Regions from separate parts of the Phytobacter sp. V69 genome, predicted to be linked through region 2. Evidence: predicted binding sites of a transcription regulator. Region 2 holds the regulator's gene; each other region holds the start of a gene.

Region 1 (5,664 bases), on a different contig from region 2:
ATGTATTCCGCTGAATTTGCCAACACCTTAGGGATTTTTTCTTATCAGATGAGTGTGCTGGGCGGGGTTATTGCTGGCCTGGTCACGGTGATTCTGCATAACCGGTTTTATACGATTAAACTCCCGGCGGCCATCGCCTATTTTGGTGGCCGTCGCTTTGTTCCTATTATTACCGTCATCGTCCTGCCGATTGTCGGCGTATTAATGTCATTGATCTGGCCGGTAATTGCCAGTGCAATTATCCATCTCGGTCAGTTTATTGGTGAATCGGGGCCCTTCGGTACCTTTATCTATGCCTTTACCGAACGCATTCTGATCCCTACCGGTTTACACCATATCCTCAACGAAACCGTCCGTTTCACCCCGGTGGGCGGCATGGTGCATGTGGACAATGAAAGCGTGATTGGCGCGCTCTCTATCTTCAACTACGCGCTGGCTCATCCCGGTGCGCTGGCTGATGACGTGGTGCGTGAAGCCACCCGCTTCCTCGCTCAGGGGAAAATTCCGGTGATGATGTTCGGTTTGCCCGCGGCGGCGCTGGCGATTTACCGCTGTGCGAAGCCGGAGCACAAGCAGCGGGTGAAAGCGCTAATGATGGCCGGGACGTTGGCCTCGTTCACCACGGGTATCACCGAACCACTCGAATTCAGCTTTATTTTTGTCTCACCGCTGTTGTTCTTGTTCCATGCGGTGATGACCGGCCTTTCCTTTGCCTGCGCCCAGCTTTTGCAGGTAATGATCGGCAATATTCAGGGTGGCTTTATTGATTTTATTGTCTTTGGCGTGCTGGGTGGGGCTAAGACACACTGGTGGTTTGATTTGCTGCTGGGATGTATTTGGGCACCCGTTTATTACTTCGCCTTCAAATGGATAATTCTGCGCACGAATGCCAGAACACCGGGCCGTGAAGAAGACGAAGTGGCGCATCAACATAGCGGACAACTTTTGGAAGGCGATGCCGCGACGGCAAAGATTATCGCGGGCCTGGGCGGCAAAGAAAATATCCAGAATGTGGACTGCTGCTTCACCCGTCTGCGCGTGAAAATTAAAGATATGCACAAAGTCGACGAGGTCATTCTTAAACAAAGTGGGGCGAACGGATTTATTCGCGCTACCGACACCGATATTCAGGTTATTTACGGTCCGCAGGTGGAAAGTATCGCCAGCGCCGTGAAACAAAATTTACTTGTTCAACAGACGCAATAAGAGAACGGATGATATGAAAACTTCTTTTAATATTGTATTAGTTGGGGGTGGTTCCACGTGGACGCCGGGCTTATTAAAAGCGTTATGTAAACTGAAAACGCGTCTGCCGCTAAAGAAACTGGTGATGTTCGATGTGAATGAAGAACGTCAGGCGGTCATCGGTGAATATGCCAAAGTGCTGTTCCGCGAAGAGTACCTGGATCTGGAATTTATTTATACCGGTGATGAAAACGTCGCCTTCACTGATATGGATTTTATCTTCTGTCAGATGCGCACTGGCGGTTACGCCATGCGTGAGAAAGATGAAAAAATCCCGCTGAGCCTTGGCGTGATTGGCCAGGAAACCTGTGGTGCAGGTGGATTTGCCTACGGCATGCGCTCGATTCGCGACATGATTGCACTGGTGGAAAAAGTCCGCGCCCGTTCTCCGCGCGCCTGGATCCTTAACTACACCAACCCGGCGGCGATTGTGGCCGATGCGCTCAACAAGCGTTTCCCGGATGATGATCGCATTCTGAATATCTGCGATCAGCCGGTGAACCTGCTGCGCTCCTATGGTCGTCTGTTAAAGCGCGACCCGGCAACCTTCGACCCGGTCTATTTTGGTCTTAATCACTTTGGCTGGTTCACTCATCTGTACGATGAAAACGGCCACGATCTGGCGCCCGAGCTGAAGGCCTATATTGCGAAGAATGGTTTTATCCCGGCAGATGCCGAGCAGCGCGACCAGTCCTGGCTTGATACCTACGCGGCGGTGGCGGATATGCTGCGCGATTTCCCGGATTATCTGCCGAACACCTATCTGCAGTACTACCTCTACCCGGAGTATAAGTTCTCTAAACTCGACCCGAACTTCACCCGCGCCAACGAAGTGATCAACGGTCGTGAAAAGCGAGTATTCGATGAATGCCGCACGGCGGTGGCCGAAGGAACAACGCGCAATGTGCACGTTGTGCATAATGACGCCCACGGCGACATGATCGTTGAGCTGGCCGAGGCCATCGCATTCAACCTGAAAAAGAAATTCATCGTCATGGTGCCGAACAACGGTCTGGTCGAAAATCTCGACGATGATGTGATGGTTGAGCTGACGGCGGAAGTGGGCAGCAACGGCCCACGTCCGTATGGTGTAGGTAAAATCCCGACCTTCTATAAAGGGATGATCGAACAACAGTTTGCCTACGAGCGCCTGACGGTGGAAGCCTGGTTTGAAGGCTCATATACCAAAGCGTTGCAGGCACTGACGTTAAACCGGACGATTATCGATGCCAAAAAAGCGCGCAAAGTGCTCGATGCCCTAATTGAGGCTAACCGAGACTTCTGGCCGGAATTGAAATAAGCCAACGGGAGCCTGCGGGCTCCTTTTTTCTCGAGCCACTTTCCAGAATGGGAAAAAGCGTTACCCCTGAAACGCGAAAAATGCCACAATAGTGGCTGTTTATACAGTATTTCAGGTTTATCGATGGCCCTCACCGCTGCGCTAAAAGCGCAAATTGCCGCCTGGTATAAGGCGTTACAACAACAGATTCCGGACTTTATTCCTCGCGCACCGCAGCGGCAGATGATTGCCGATGTGGCGAAAACGCTCGCCGGGGAAGAGGGGCGGCATCTGGCGATTGAAGCGCCGACTGGCGTCGGTAAGACGCTGTCATACCTTATTCCCGGCATTGCCATCGCCCGTGAAGAACAAAAAACGCTGGTGGTCAGTACCGCCAATGTCGCTTTGCAGGATCAGATTTTCAGCAAAGATTTGCCACTGTTACGCAAAATCATCCCCGACTTACGCTTTACCGCCGCTTTTGGTCGCGGGCGCTACGTTTGCCCGCGTAACCTGAATGCGCTGGCAAGTACCGAACCGTCACAGCAGGATTTGCTGGCCTTTCTGGATGACGAGTTAACCCCGAATAATCAAGAAGAGCAGAAGCGTTGTGCGAAGCTGAAAGCCGATCTCGACAGCTACAAGTGGGACGGCTTACGCGATCATACGGATCAGACTATCGAAGACTCGCTCTGGCAGCGGCTCAGTACCGACAAGGCCAGCTGCCTCAATCGTAATTGCCATTACTATCGTGAATGCCCCTTCTTCGTGGCCCGACGTGAAATCCAGGAAGCCGAAGTGGTGGTGGCTAACCACGCGCTGGTGATGGCAGCGATGGAAAGCGAAGCTGTGCTGCCGGAACCGAAAAACCTGCTGCTGGTGCTGGATGAAGGCCATCATTTGCCGGATGTGGCACGTGATGCACTGGAGATGAGTGCCGAGATCACCGCCCCCTGGTTTCGCCTGCAGCTCGATTTATTCAGCAAACTGGTCGCGACCTGTCTCGAGCAGTTCCGCCCGAAAACCACGCCACCGCTGGCGAATCCGGAGCGTTTTAATGCCCACTGTGAAGAGCTGTACGAACTGATTGCCTCGCTCAACAACATCCTCAATCTCTATCTCCCCGCAGGCCAGGAAGCGGAACACCGGTTTGCGATGGGGGAGTTGCCCGAGGAAGTGATGGTGATTTGCCAGCGGCTGGCTAAGCTCACCGATATGCTGCGCGGGCTGGCGGATCTGTTTCTCAATGATTTGAGCGAGAAAACCGGCAGCCACGACATTGTGCGTCTGCACCGGGTTCTGCTACAGATGAACCGGGCGCTGGGGATGTTCGAATCCCAGAGTAAACTCTGGCGGCTGGCATCGATGGCGCAGGCCTCTGGCGCACCGGTCACGAAATGGGCGACCCGGGAAGTACGCGACGGGCAGTTGCATATGTACTTCCACTGCGTCGGTATTCGTGTCAGCGATCAGCTGGAAAAACTGCTGTGGCGCAGCGTCCCGCATATTGTTGTCACCTCTGCTACCCTGCGCTCGTTGAACAGTTTTTCGCGTCTGCAGGAGATGAGCGGCCTGAAAGAGAAAGCCGGGGATCGCTTTGTCACCCTGGATTCACCGTTTAATCACGTTGAGCAGGGCAAAATCGTCATTCCGCAAATGCGCTATGCGCCGCTGGTTGATAACGAGGCGGAACATCTCGCCGAGATGGCGGCTTTTTTCCGCGAACAGGTGGAAAGCAAAGCTCACCAGGGGATGCTGATCTTGTTCGCCAGCCAACGGGCAATGCAACTCTTTTTAACCTACGTTACCGACCTGCGCCTGTTGTTGCTGGTGCAGGGCGACCAGCCGCGCTACCGCCTGGTGGAATTGCACCGCAAGCGTATCGACGGCGGCGAGCGCAGCGTGCTGGTAGGGTTGCAGTCCTTTGCCGAAGGGCTTGATTTAAAAGGCGACTACCTGACGCAGGTGCATATCCATAAAATCGCCTTCCCGCCTATCGACAGCCCGGTGGTGATTACCGAGGGTGAATGGCTTAAAAGCCTCAATCGCTATCCTTTCGAGGTGCAAAGTCTGCCCAGCGCCTCTTTTACGCTGATTCAGCAGGTGGGGCGTTTAATTCGTAGCCACAGCTGCCACGGCGAAGTGGTGATTTATGATAACCGCCTGCTCAGCAAAAGTTACGGTAAGCGCCTGCTCGACGCGCTGCCGGTTTTTCCTATTTCCCAACCGGATATACCAGACGTTATAGTGACAAAACCGAAACAAAGCCGCCGTAAGCGCCGCTGACATTGTGAGCCTGTAAGGAGTTTTGATGGATTACCGCAAAATCATTAAAGAGATTGGCCGGGGGAAAAATCATGCCCGCGATCTGGATTTTTACACCGCCCGGGGGCTTTATGCCCAGATGTTAAACGGCGATGTGCCCGATCTTGAATTGGGGGGCATCCTGATAGCCCTGCGTATTAAAGGCGAAGGCGAAGCGGAAATGCTCGGTTTTTACGAAGCGATGCAGCAACGTACCATGCGCCTGACGCCGCCGGCGGCGAAGCCGATGCCGATTGTCATCCCCAGTTACAACGGGGCGCGTAAGCAGGCAAACCTGACGCCGCTGTTAGCCATTCTGTTGCATAAACTGGGTTTCCCGGTGGTGGTCCACGGCGTTAGCGAAGATCCGACGCGAGTGGTCAGCGAAACCATTTTCACGCTGCTGGGCATTGAAGCAACCCACCATGCCGGTCAGGCCCAGGCGCGGCTCGACGGACATCAGCCAGTCTATATTCCGGTGATCGCGCTGTGCCCGCCGCTGGAAAAACAGCTGGCGCTGCGCTGGATAATGGGCGTGCGTAACAGCGCCCATACGCTGGCGAAACTGGCGACGCCGTTTGAGAAAGACGCCGCGCTGCGACTCTCCAGCGTCTCGCATCCGGAATATGTCACGCGGGTGGGAAAATTCTTTAGCGATATCGGCGGGCGCGGCTTGCTGATGCACGGGACGGAGGGGGAGGTTTATGCCAACCCGCAGCGCTGCCCGCAAATCAATCTGATTGATGCCCAGGGTGCCCGCGTGATTTATGAACGTCAGGATGAACCGATGGATGTCGTGCTGCCCGCGGCGAAAGATGCGGAAACCACCGCCAAAT
Region 2 (5,664 bases):
GTAACGGAAAACGAAGCGCGGGTGCTGTTTGTTGTACTGGTACTACTGGCGTTTGCGCTGGTGCTGACGCTCAACACCATGACCATTTTGCTCTCTGTTGCTGCCCTGGCGCTGGCCTGGGTGTATCCGTTTATGAAACGCTACACCCATCTGCCGCAGGTTGTACTGGGGGCGGCATTTGGCTGGTCAATCCCGATGGCATTTGCCGCCGTGAGTGAATCGGTGCCGCTGAGCTGCTGGATTATGTTCCTCGCCAATATCCTGTGGGCAGTGGCCTACGATACGCAGTACGCCATGGTTGACCGCGACGATGACCTGAAAATCGGCATCAAGTCGACGGCGATTCTGTTTGGTCGTCAGGACAAATTGATTATCGGCATTTTGCAGGTCGCCGTGCTGGCGCTGATGGTGGCGATTGGCGAGCTCAACGGCTTAGGCTGGCAATTTTACTGGTCGCTCATTGTCGCGGGCGCGCTCTTTGTGTATCAGCAAAAGCTGATTGCCGGGCGCGATCGTGACGCCTGCTTTAAGGCATTTTTGAACAATAACTATGTCGGGATGGTGCTGTTTTTGGGCTTTGCGGCGAGTTATCTGGCGTAAAAAAAAGCCCGGTGCGCTAGCGCTTTCCGGGTTTACAGGTTCTGGATATAAAAGCAAAAAGGCAACGTCAGTTGCCTTTTTTAGTGTTTGCACCCTCTCCCGGTGGGTGAGGGCATCAGGCAGCACAACCTTTATTCGCTCTGCGTTGCGCTCTCAATCGTCAAACGCACATCAGAGGTCATCAGCTCAGCCAACAGTTGATACACCGCCAGCGTCTGCGCCGGTTCGGCATCGCCGGTATCGCTAATATACTTCTCGTCACGCAGGGTCAGCACCAGCGTACTGAATACCGCCTTATCGAAGAACTCTGGCGCGTTGATACCGTGCAGAACGGACAAGCGCTGTGCCAGCGTGCGGCTCTCTTTCTCCAGCGTACTGCGGTTCATGGACGGATTCGCGCTCAGCAGCCAGAAGGTGATGGCATAGCGTTGCAGCGTTTCACGGGCACCAGCCGCCAGCAGTTGCAGAGTACGGGAATGGGCCGGGTTGATATAAAGCTGGTCATCTTTCATGGTGATCAGCCCCTGGCGCAGCATTTCCTGCGCAAGGTTTTCCAGCACGCCAGCCAGCTCCTCTTTTTCCCAACGCAGGAACAGCTCGGCTTTCAGCATCGGGTAGAGCAGTTCAACATGGTGCAGCATTTCGTTCTGAGAGATATGACGATGCTGGGTGATGATGGCCGCCATCAGCGACGGCAACATCAGCATATGCGCAATGTTGTTGCGGTAGTACGTCATCAGGACGGCCTGCTCGCGCGGCAGAATGATGATGTCACCAATGGTGTCTTTTTCTACCTCGAACTTGTTCATCTGCAGCGCATGATCGATAAGCGCGCTCGCCGTTACGGTCGGTACCGTGGAATCGGCGGCGTACGGCACATTGCGCATCAGGCTGAGGTAGCAATCCAACTGCTCGGTAAGCTGTTCGCGGGTCAGCGAACGCTGGCGAGAGGCCAGAAGCGCAGTGCAGCACAGGTTCATGGCGTTTGCCGCACCGGCATTGTTAATGCGCACCATCAAATCGGTGGCGATGGCGTTCACCGTAGGTGTCAGCCAGGCGGGACGTACCGCCTCGATAGGATCGATAGACTCGCGCCATTCAGGCACGCGATGATTCAGGTAGTTCATCAGCGGGATAGGTTCGCCGAAGTTCACATAGCCCTGACCGAGATTACGCAGCTTGCTTAAGCCGCGCACCATCTGCATAAAACCTTCTTTCTCTTTCGTCGCCCCACGCAGCTCTTTGGCGTAGGTACCGACTTCCATCACGTGCTCGTAACCAATGTAGATAGGCACCAGCGTGATCGGGCGCGAGCCACCGCGCAGCATCGCCTGAATGGTCATCGACAGGGTACCGGTCTTCGGATCCAGCAGACGGCCTGTACGTGAACGACCACCCTCGACAAAGTACTCAACAGAATAGCCGCGCTGGAACAGCTCGCCAAGATATTCGCGGAAGACGGTGGAATAGAGTTTGTTGCCTTTGAAAGAGCGACGAATGAAGAACGCCCCCAGGCGGCGGAAAATCGGACCCGCTGGCCAGAAGTTCAGGTTGATACCGGCAGCAATATGCGGTGGCACCAGCCCCTGATGATAGAGCACGTAAGAGAGCAGCAAATAGTCCATGTGGCTGCGATGGCAGGGCACATAGACAATTTCATGGCCGTCGTGGGCGAGCTGGCGAACGCGTTCCGCGTTATGCACGTTAATGCCCTGATACAAGCGGTTCCAGGTAAAGCTGAGGATACGGTCTGACAGGCGGATCATCTCGTAGGAGAAGTTGGCCGCAATCTCTTCCATCAGCGCAATCGCGTTTTGCTGCGCTTTATCGTGGGAGATTTTCTTGCTGCGCGCTTCGTCTTCTACGGCACGGGCGATAGCTTTCGAGGACAGCAGCTTATTAAACAGGTCCTGACGGGCGGGCAGACGCGGACCAACCGCAGCCAGACGCTGGCGCGCGAAGTGCATACGTGCCACGCGTGCCAGTTTTTGCGCGATAATCTTATCCGTGCCGTGCTCAGTTGCCATGCGGCGCAGCGAAACCGGTGGAGAGAAACGCACGAAGCTGTCGCGCCCCAGCCAGGAGATCGCAAAGAATTTCTGGATGCCATTGAGCATACGCAGCGGTGGATTCATCTCACCTTTCTCGCGACCCGGAGAGCGGCCAAACATCATCGACACCGGTACCATCTGGACATCCAGGTCGGGGTGGCTGCGGTGCAGATCGAGATAATCGTGGAACAGCTTGATCGACTCTTCTTTTGGCGTGTACCAGGTAAAGACACGCGGTCCGCCGTGAATGAAGATATAGCGCGGCAGTTCAACGCCGTCGATTTCAAGCGGTTCGAGAGGGTCGGGCAAGTCATGTGCCAGACATTGAGCGCGCAAGGTCAGCAAGTCTGCCTTAGAGTTATAAGGCAAAACGTACATAATAGGGCGTGACGTATCGAGCCCTAATTCCTGGGCGGGTTCCGCCGGGATAGACTTGCTTTTTACCAGCACGCTTAATGGTAAATTAAGTAATTTGTAGTAAATTCGTGGCCAGCCGGACATAAAGGATGTAAAGCCTCTGGTTATTAATGCCAATGCGCCGCAAGAATATCAGAAAGCGCGCACAAATTCTTTTGTACCTCTATAACCTTACATAGAGATTGATGCTCATAACATAAAAAGGTTCTTTTCATGGCCAATAACACCACTGGCATGACCCGTATTATTAAAGCTGCCGGCTATTCCTGGAAGGGCGTCCGTGCTGCATGGATAAACGAAGCTGCCTTTCGCCAGGAGTCCGTTGCGGTCATCCTGGCAATTATTATCGCTTGTTTCCTTGATGTCGACGCCATCACCCGCGTATTACTGATTGGCTCGGTGGCGCTGGTCATGATTGTGGAAATCCTCAATAGCGCAATTGAAGCGGTAGTTGACCGTATTGGGTCCGAGTTTCACGAGCTGTCCGGGCGTGCGAAAGATATGGGGTCTGCTGCGGTATTAATGACGATTCTTGTGGCGCTGTTTACCTGGCTCTCTCTGTTGTGGGGCCATTTTCGATAAGGCTTCCAGATTTACGTTACCTGCTGGTTTTTTGCGTAATTTTGGTTTCAAAATCACCTTTAGCTGTATATACTCACAGCATAACTGTATATACACCCAGGGGGCGGAATGAAAGCTTTAACGGCCAGGCAGCAAGAGGTGTTCGATCTCATTCGCGATCGAATCAACCAGACGGGTATGCCGCCGACGCGTGCGGAGATCGCGCAGCAGTTGGGGTTCCGTTCCCCAAACGCAGCAGAAGAACACCTGAAAGCGCTTGCGCGTAAGGGCGTTATTGAGATCGTGTCCGGCGCGTCACGCGGTATTCGTCTGTTGCTTGAAGAAGAAGACATCGGGCTGCCGCTTATCGGGCGCGTCGCTGCTGGTGAGCCTCTGCTGGCACAGCAGCATATCGAAGGCCACTATCAGGTTGATCCTTCTCTCTTCAAACCCAACGCGGACTTCCTGCTGCGTGTAAGCGGTATGTCGATGAGAGATATCGGCATTATGGACGGCGACCTGCTGGCTGTGCATAAAACTCAGGATGTGCGTAATGGTCAGGTCGTTGTTGCTCGTATTGACGATGAAGTGACCGTTAAGCGACTGAAAAAACAGGGTAATACCGTGCAGTTGCTGCCGGAAAACAGCGAGTTTTCCCCCATTGTGGTCAACCTGCGCGAGCAGAACTTCACTATTGAAGGTCTGGCGGTGGGCGTTATCCGCAATGGTGAGTGGTTGTAATCCGGCTTCTGAACCGTGGCGGCACGCCCGCTGTCACGGTTGCTTTCCCTTCCTGACAAAGCTTTAACCTGCGCTTTATCCTCCTGATCGCATTCCGTTTTTTCAGCATAACCATACTTATATTTTTTTCTTTAATGGTTAAAAATTCCGAATAAAGCTTCGCGGTCGATATCCTTAACTACAATTATTATCACGTTCAGGACATTCAGAGCGTAACGACAGAAAGAAACGCTGTTCGTAACCAATGATGAGGATATGACGATGAATAAAGACGAAGTCCGCGGTAACTGGAAACAGTTCAAAGGTAAAGCGAAAGAACAGTGGAGTAAATTAACTGACGATGATATGACCATCATCGAAGGTAAACGCAACCAGTTGGTCGGTAAGATTCAGGAACGTTATGGCTACGCCAAAGAGAAAGCGGAAAAAGAAGTCGTTGATTGGGAAAACCGCAACGAGTACCACTGGTAGTCCTACACAACCCCTCAATGTGTAAACCCTCTGTGGCTACCCTGCCCGAACGGTACATGGATGTACCACCCTCAATTTTCCGGCTTGAGAGATAAAAAAAATCGCGACTAGCGCGATTTTTTCTTCAACTGAATGGTGTGATCGTGATGGCATTCGCCGGGATGTCGGCAGGCCTCAACCTCCGCGCAGTCGGCGCAAAGTCCGTGTGCTTCAATGACGTTATGACGCAGCGCAAAACCGCGTTTTGCTGCCAGCGCGTGCATGATGTCTTCCACGCCCTCCGCCTGCTCCTCTTTCACCACGCCACAGCGATCGCAGATAAACATCGCAGAAGTGTGCGTTGGCTGGTCGAAGAGATGGCACAGCACATAGCTGTTTGCGGACTCCACCTTATGCACAAACCCTTGTTCCAGCAAAAAATCCAGCGCACGATAAACCGTTGGCGGTTTGGCCTGTGGCTCGGTCTCACGCAGAAGGTCGAGCAGATCGTAAGCGCTGATGGCTCCCTGTTGCAGACTCATCAGGCGTAACACTTCGAGGCGCTGCGGAGTCAGGCGCACGTTGCGCTGCACGCACAGTTTTTCGGCCTGCGCGAGCATCTCTTGCGAAGTGGTCTTATCCATAGGCGTTCTCTCATGAATGGGCAACATGTGCCCCCACTTTATCATGTTCTGCACCAAACGCCGAGATCGCGACCGTGCCTTCGCCTTTCACAATCGCAATGTGTCTTCTATAAATATTGATGGTCACTTCTTATAACAACATCTTCTGTAACGTTTTATTACATTCGTTAGAAATAGCCTATTTTTTCAGTGTTATTCGC
Region 3 (5,664 bases), on a different contig from region 2:
GAGCATCCAGGCCTGAGCAACGATCAGTACGCCACTGACTACGCCCAGCAGGCGAGACATCATAAGCCAGCGACGGGAAATGATACTTTGCTGTTTTAGCCAGCGGGTTAATTCTTGTTGACGGGTTTTATTCATTGCGCGCTTTTGCAGGTGAAGTTATCGGAATTTTTTAGCTTCGCAATGTTACATCGGCGCAAAAATAAAGGCGACTTATAGTCGCCTTATTTACCTTTGTTACTGAGTTGTAACGTTTATTTGCTTTGCGCTAAACCATCAAGGTAGCGCTCGGCATCCAGCGCGGCCATACAGCCGGTACCGGCAGACGTAATCGCCTGACGATAGATATGATCCATCACGTCACCGGCAGCGAACACGCCCGGAATGCTGGTCTGGGTGGCATTGCCATGAATACCGGACTGCACTTTGATGTAGCCGTTTTCCAGTTCCAGTTGACCATCAAAAATGCCGGTGTTCGGACTGTGGCCGATAGCGACAAACAGACCGGCAACCTCCAGCGATTCAACGTTATCTGTGTTTTCGGTATCGCGAATACGCAGACCACTAACGCCCATCTGGTCGCCCGTCACTTCTTCCAGTGTACGGTTGGTGTGCAGCACGATGTTGCCACTTGCCACTTTGTCCATCAGCCGTTTGATCAGGATTTTCTCCGCGCGGAACGAATCACGGCGGTGAATCAGATGTACCTCAGAGGCAATATTTGCCAGATACAGTGCTTCTTCAACGGCGGTGTTACCCCCACCGATGACCGCGACTTTCTGATTGCGATAGAAGAAACCGTCACAGGTGGCGCAGGCAGACACACCGCGACCCTTAAACGCTTCTTCTGACGGCAGGCCCAGATAACGTGCGGAAGCGCCAGTGGCGATGATCAACGCGTCACAGGTGTACTCACCGCTGTCGCCAATCAGACGGAACGGACGATTTTGCAGATCAACTTTGTTAATATGATCGAACAGAATTTCAGTATCGAATTTTGCCGCATGTTCATGCATGCGCTCCATCAGGAGTGGCCCGGTCAGATCGTGCGGGTCGCCCGGCCAGTTTTCCACCTCAGTGGTGGTGGTGAGCTGACCGCCTTTCTCCATGCCGGTAATTAACACCGGTTCCAGGTTTGCACGTGCAGCATAGACCGCAGCGGTATATCCCGCAGGCCCTGAACCAAGGATAAGCAGCTTACTGTGTTTGGCCGTACCCATGAGATCCTCATTATTGTTTGGCAGACATTGGCCTGGATTGTAGGGAATTTACGGGCGTAAAAAAAGGGCGCAGCGGTTTTGTTAACGATATGTGTAATAGATGGCACCAATCGTATAACGCTGAGTGAGATCCAAAATATAACAATTTCTACTGAAAATCGGTCCGTTATAAGGTGATTAAATGAGTATTGCCCGAGGGTGATGATGAATATCTGGCATGTTGTACTAAAAAAAGTTGTTTTGCTTTGACAATCACCTGCGCATTTGCGAAAACATCAAAGGAAGAAAAAAGCAGTGTTTCACGCGTGATGCAAATTCATGCATGTAAATACCATTTTTACCGGGCTAGCGAAATCTACGCATGGCGTGGACAGACGCCATTCGTGATGTCGATGGCTGCCGTATGGCAACGGACTTCTTAATGTAGACCCTAGGATTACACGCGGCGTTATTGTTTTCAACCCGCGAGTAAAGCGACGGGCAAAGACTCTGAACAGTGAAGTGCACAGGGTCAAGACAGGAGTAGGGAAGGAATACAGAGAGACAATAATAATGGTAGATAGCAAGAAGCGCCCTGGTAAAGATCTCGACCGCATCGATCGTAATATTCTGAACGAATTGCAAAAAGATGGGCGTATTTCAAACGTCGAGCTTTCTAAACGAGTGGGACTTTCTCCTACGCCGTGCCTTGAGCGCGTGCGCAGGCTGGAAAGACAGGGTTTCATTCAGGGCTATACAGCGCTGCTGAACCCGCATTATCTGGATGCATCACTTCTGGTATTTGTTGAGATTACTCTGAATCGTGGCGCACCGGATGTGTTTGAGCAATTTAACGCCGCAGTACAAAAACTTGAAGAAATTCAAGAGTGTCATTTAGTGTCCGGTGATTTCGACTACCTGTTGAAAACACGCGTACCGGATATGTCCGCTTATCGCAAACTGTTAGGGGAAACCCTGCTGCGACTGCCGGGCGTGAATGACACCCGTACATATGTGGTGATGGAAGAAGTCAAACAAAGCAACCGTCTGGTTATCAAGACGCGCTAATACGGAACAGGTGCAAAATCAGCTTTTTTTGATTACACTCCTGTTAATCCATACAGCAACAGTGCCGGGGCTTCCCGGCGCTGTTGTCCGTTTTAGCTGGAGAGCCTTACTTGAGCCAGGAATACACAGAAGACAAAGAAGTCACACTAACCAAGCTAAGCAGCGGGCGTCGACTCCTTGAGGCGTTGCTGATCCTCGTTTCTCTGTTTGCCGTCTGGTTAATGGCGGCGCTCATTAGTTTTAATCCTTCCGATCCCAACTGGTCACAAACCGCGTGGCATGAACCCATTCATAATTTGGGTGGTGCACCGGGGGCCTGGCTTGCGGATACGTTATTCTTCGTTTTCGGCGTCATGGCTTACACCCTGCCGGTCATTATTATTGGTGGCTGCTGGTTTGCTTATCGACATCGTGCTAATGAAGATTTCATCGATTATTTCGCCGTTTCGTTACGTCTGATTGGTGCGCTGGCGCTGATCCTGACCTCTTGCGGTCTGGCGGCCATCAACGCCGACGATATCTGGTACTTCGCCTCTGGTGGCGTTATCGGCAGCTTGTTGAGCACGACATTGCAACCGTTACTGCACAGCAGTGGCGGCACTATTGCTTTGTTATGCGTCTGGGCAGCCGGGCTGACGCTGTTTACCGGCTGGTCCTGGGTGACCATCGCGGAAAAAATTGGTGGTGTTATCCTCGGTATTCTCACCATCGCCAGCAATCGCACACGCCGTGACGATACCTGGGTGGATGAAGACGAATACGAAGAGGAAGAGGAATACGACGATGAGCCTGCCGCGCCGCGCGAATCGCGTCGTGCGCGTATTTTGCGTGGCGCACTGGCGCGCCGTAAGAGTGTCGCAGAGCGATTCGCCAACCCAATGGGGCGTAAAACCGATGCAGCCTTGTTCTCCGGAAAACGGATGGACGATGAAGAGGAAATTGCCTACAGCGCCCGTGGTGTTGCCGTAGACGCAGACGACGTCCTGTTCTCTGGCCATCGCGCGACGCAACCGGACGCCGATGCTTACGATCCGCTTCTGAGTGGGCAACGTGCAACTGAACCTGTTGCGGCCGCAGCGGCAGCCATGACGGTAGCGCAGGCGTATGCCGCGCCTGCGAGCCCAGCCGTCCAGCCTCCGGTGGAAACGCCATCATGGCAACCTGCTCCTGCCGACTACGCTGCGCAATACGAGCCTGAACCAGAACAGGTTCCGCTTTCGCATTATGCCGCGCCTGCGCAGAGTAATGAGTGGCAGCCAGAAGCACCCGTTGCGCCGCAGCCGCAAGAATATCAGGCATGGGAAGAGCCGCAATACGAAGCACCTGCGTCCACGTACGCGCCTGAACCTGAACCGGAGCCTGAACCGGAAGCGGTAGAAGAAGTGAAGCAAACGCGTCCGCCGCTTTACTATTTTGAAGAGGTTGAGGCCCGGCGTGCACGCGAGCGTGAACAGCTCGCCGCCTGGTATCAGCCAATTCCTGAACCGGTACAAGAACAGACTCGCCCGACTGCACCAGCGATGCCTTCGGCACCTGCTGCATCTGTGGTTCCTGTTGAAGCAAACGTTATGCCAGCAGTCGCTCCTGTTGCTGCTGGTGTGAAAGATGCCGCAGCGGCAGCCGCACTGGGGGCTGCGCCAATGTTCAGTCTTGCGGATGGCGGTCTTGCCCGCCCACAGGTGAAAGAAGGTATTGGGCCGCAATTACCGCGTCCTAACCGCGTTCGTGTGCCTACCCGGCGTGAACTGGCGTCTTATGGCATTAAACTGCCATCGCAGCGCATGGCGGAAGAGCGTGCGCGTGAAGAACAGCGCCAGCAAAATGGCGCGCTGGATGACGACGATGCCGACATGATGCAGCAGCACGAGCTGGCACAACAGTTCGCGACCAGCCAGCAGAACCGTTATGGCGATGAGTATCAACATGATGCGACGGCCTCGATTCTTGATGAAAATGAGGAAGAAGAGGCTGAACTGGCGCGTCAGTTTGCCGCCAGCCAGCAGCAGCGTTATGCCGGCGAGCAGCCGACAGGCGCTCATGCCTTTGCGGCCGACGATTTTGCATTCTCGCCGTTTAAGGCACTGGTGGATGATGGCCCAAGTGAGCCACTGTTTACGCCTGGTGTAATGCCAGAAGCTGAACAGCCCACGCAGCAGCCTGCTGTAAATTATGCCACAGAGCCTTCAGCGCCTGCGCAACCTACAGCGGGCAGACCACAAGCGCCTGCGCCTCAGGAAAGCCTGATTCATCCGTTGTTGATGCGTAATGGCGATAGTCGCCCACTGCCGAAACCAACCACGCTGTTGCCTTCACTGGATCTGCTGACGCCACCTCCGGCGGAGGTTGAACCAGTGGATACCTTCGCGCTGGAGCAGATGGCGCGTCTGGTGGAAGCGCGTCTGGCCGATTTCCGCATTAAAGCTGACGTGGTGAACTACTCTCCAGGTCCGGTGATTACCCGTTTCGAACTGAACCTGGCACCGGGCGTGAAGGCTGCACGAATTTCTAACCTGTCACGTGACCTGGCGCGTTCCTTGTCGACTGCAGCCGTTCGTGTGGTTGAAGTTATTCCGGGCAAACCTTACGTAGGGTTAGAATTACCGAACAAAAAACGTCAGACCGTGTACCTGCGCGAAGTGCTGGATTGTGCGAGTTTCCGCGACAACCCGTCGCCACTGACTGTTGTCCTCGGGAAAGACATTGCCGGTGAGCCGGTGACTGCTGATTTGGCGAAAATGCCGCACTTGCTGGTTGCGGGGACCACCGGTTCCGGTAAATCAGTAGGGGTTAACGCCATGATCCTCAGCATGCTCTACAAAGCACAGCCGGAAGACGTGAAATTCATCATGATCGACCCGAAAATGCTGGAGCTTTCAGTGTATGAAGGGATCCCACATCTGCTGACCGAAGTGGTCACCGACATGAAAGATGCCGCCAACGCACTGCGCTGGAGCGTCAATGAAATGGAGCGTCGCTACAAACTGATGTCGGCGCTTGGTGTGCGTAATCTCGCGGGCTATAACGAGAAAATCGCCGAGGCGGCGAAAATGGGGCGCCCAATTCCGGATCCATACTGGAAACCGGGCGACAGCATGGCGATTGAACATCCGGTTCTGGAAAAACTGCCGTACATCGTTGTGCTGGTGGATGAATTTGCTGACCTGATGATGACGGTAGGCAAAAAGGTGGAAGAGCTGATTGCCCGCCTGGCGCAGAAAGCGCGTGCTGCAGGTATTCACCTGGTACTGGCGACGCAGCGCCCGTCCGTTGACGTTATCACCGGTCTGATTAAAGCCAACATCCCGACCCGTATTGCCTTTACCGTGTCGAGCAAAATCGACTCCCGTACCATTCTTGACCAGGGAGGCGCAGAATCGCTGCTGGGGATGGGGGATATGCT

The links. Region 2 encodes LexA, which represses DNA repair genes until DNA is damaged. Its sites were predicted from a motif close to TNCTGTATGTACATACAGNA; they were not measured.
Region 1: dinG (ATP-dependent DNA helicase DinG) is a predicted target of LexA. The motif match lies at 2,635-2,654, and genes of this name have one in related genera.
Region 3: ACSZPU_RS02665 (DNA translocase FtsK 4TM domain-containing protein) is a predicted target of LexA. The motif match lies at 2,303-2,322, and genes of this name have one in related genera.

What each region holds. Positions count from the first base shown of each region.
Region 1 covers NZ_CBFFRL010000017.1:1,475-7,138, forward strand. The annotation lists gene ACSZPU_RS04015 (PTS transporter subunit EIIC) at 1-1,206, shown strand, start outside; gene ACSZPU_RS04020 (6-phospho-alpha-glucosidase) at 1,220-2,545, shown strand; gene dinG (ATP-dependent DNA helicase DinG) at 2,669-4,810, shown strand; gene ybiB (DNA-binding protein YbiB) at 4,836-5,664, shown strand, end outside.
Region 2 covers NZ_CBFFRL010000015.1:20,492-26,155, forward strand. The annotation lists gene ubiA (4-hydroxybenzoate octaprenyltransferase) at 1-600, shown strand, start outside; gene plsB (glycerol-3-phosphate 1-O-acyltransferase PlsB) at 732-3,152, opposite strand; gene ACSZPU_RS03725 (diacylglycerol kinase) at 3,282-3,650, shown strand; gene lexA (transcriptional repressor LexA) at 3,759-4,370, shown strand; gene ACSZPU_RS03735 (CsbD family protein) at 4,632-4,841, shown strand; gene zur (zinc uptake transcriptional repressor Zur) at 4,949-5,464, opposite strand.
Region 3 covers NZ_CBFFRL010000010.1:11,649-17,312, forward strand. The annotation lists gene cydD (heme ABC transporter permease/ATP-binding protein CydD) at 1-135, opposite strand, end outside; gene trxB (thioredoxin-disulfide reductase) at 252-1,217, opposite strand; gene lrp (leucine-responsive transcriptional regulator Lrp) at 1,770-2,264, shown strand; gene ACSZPU_RS02665 (DNA translocase FtsK 4TM domain-containing protein) at 2,375-5,664, shown strand, end outside.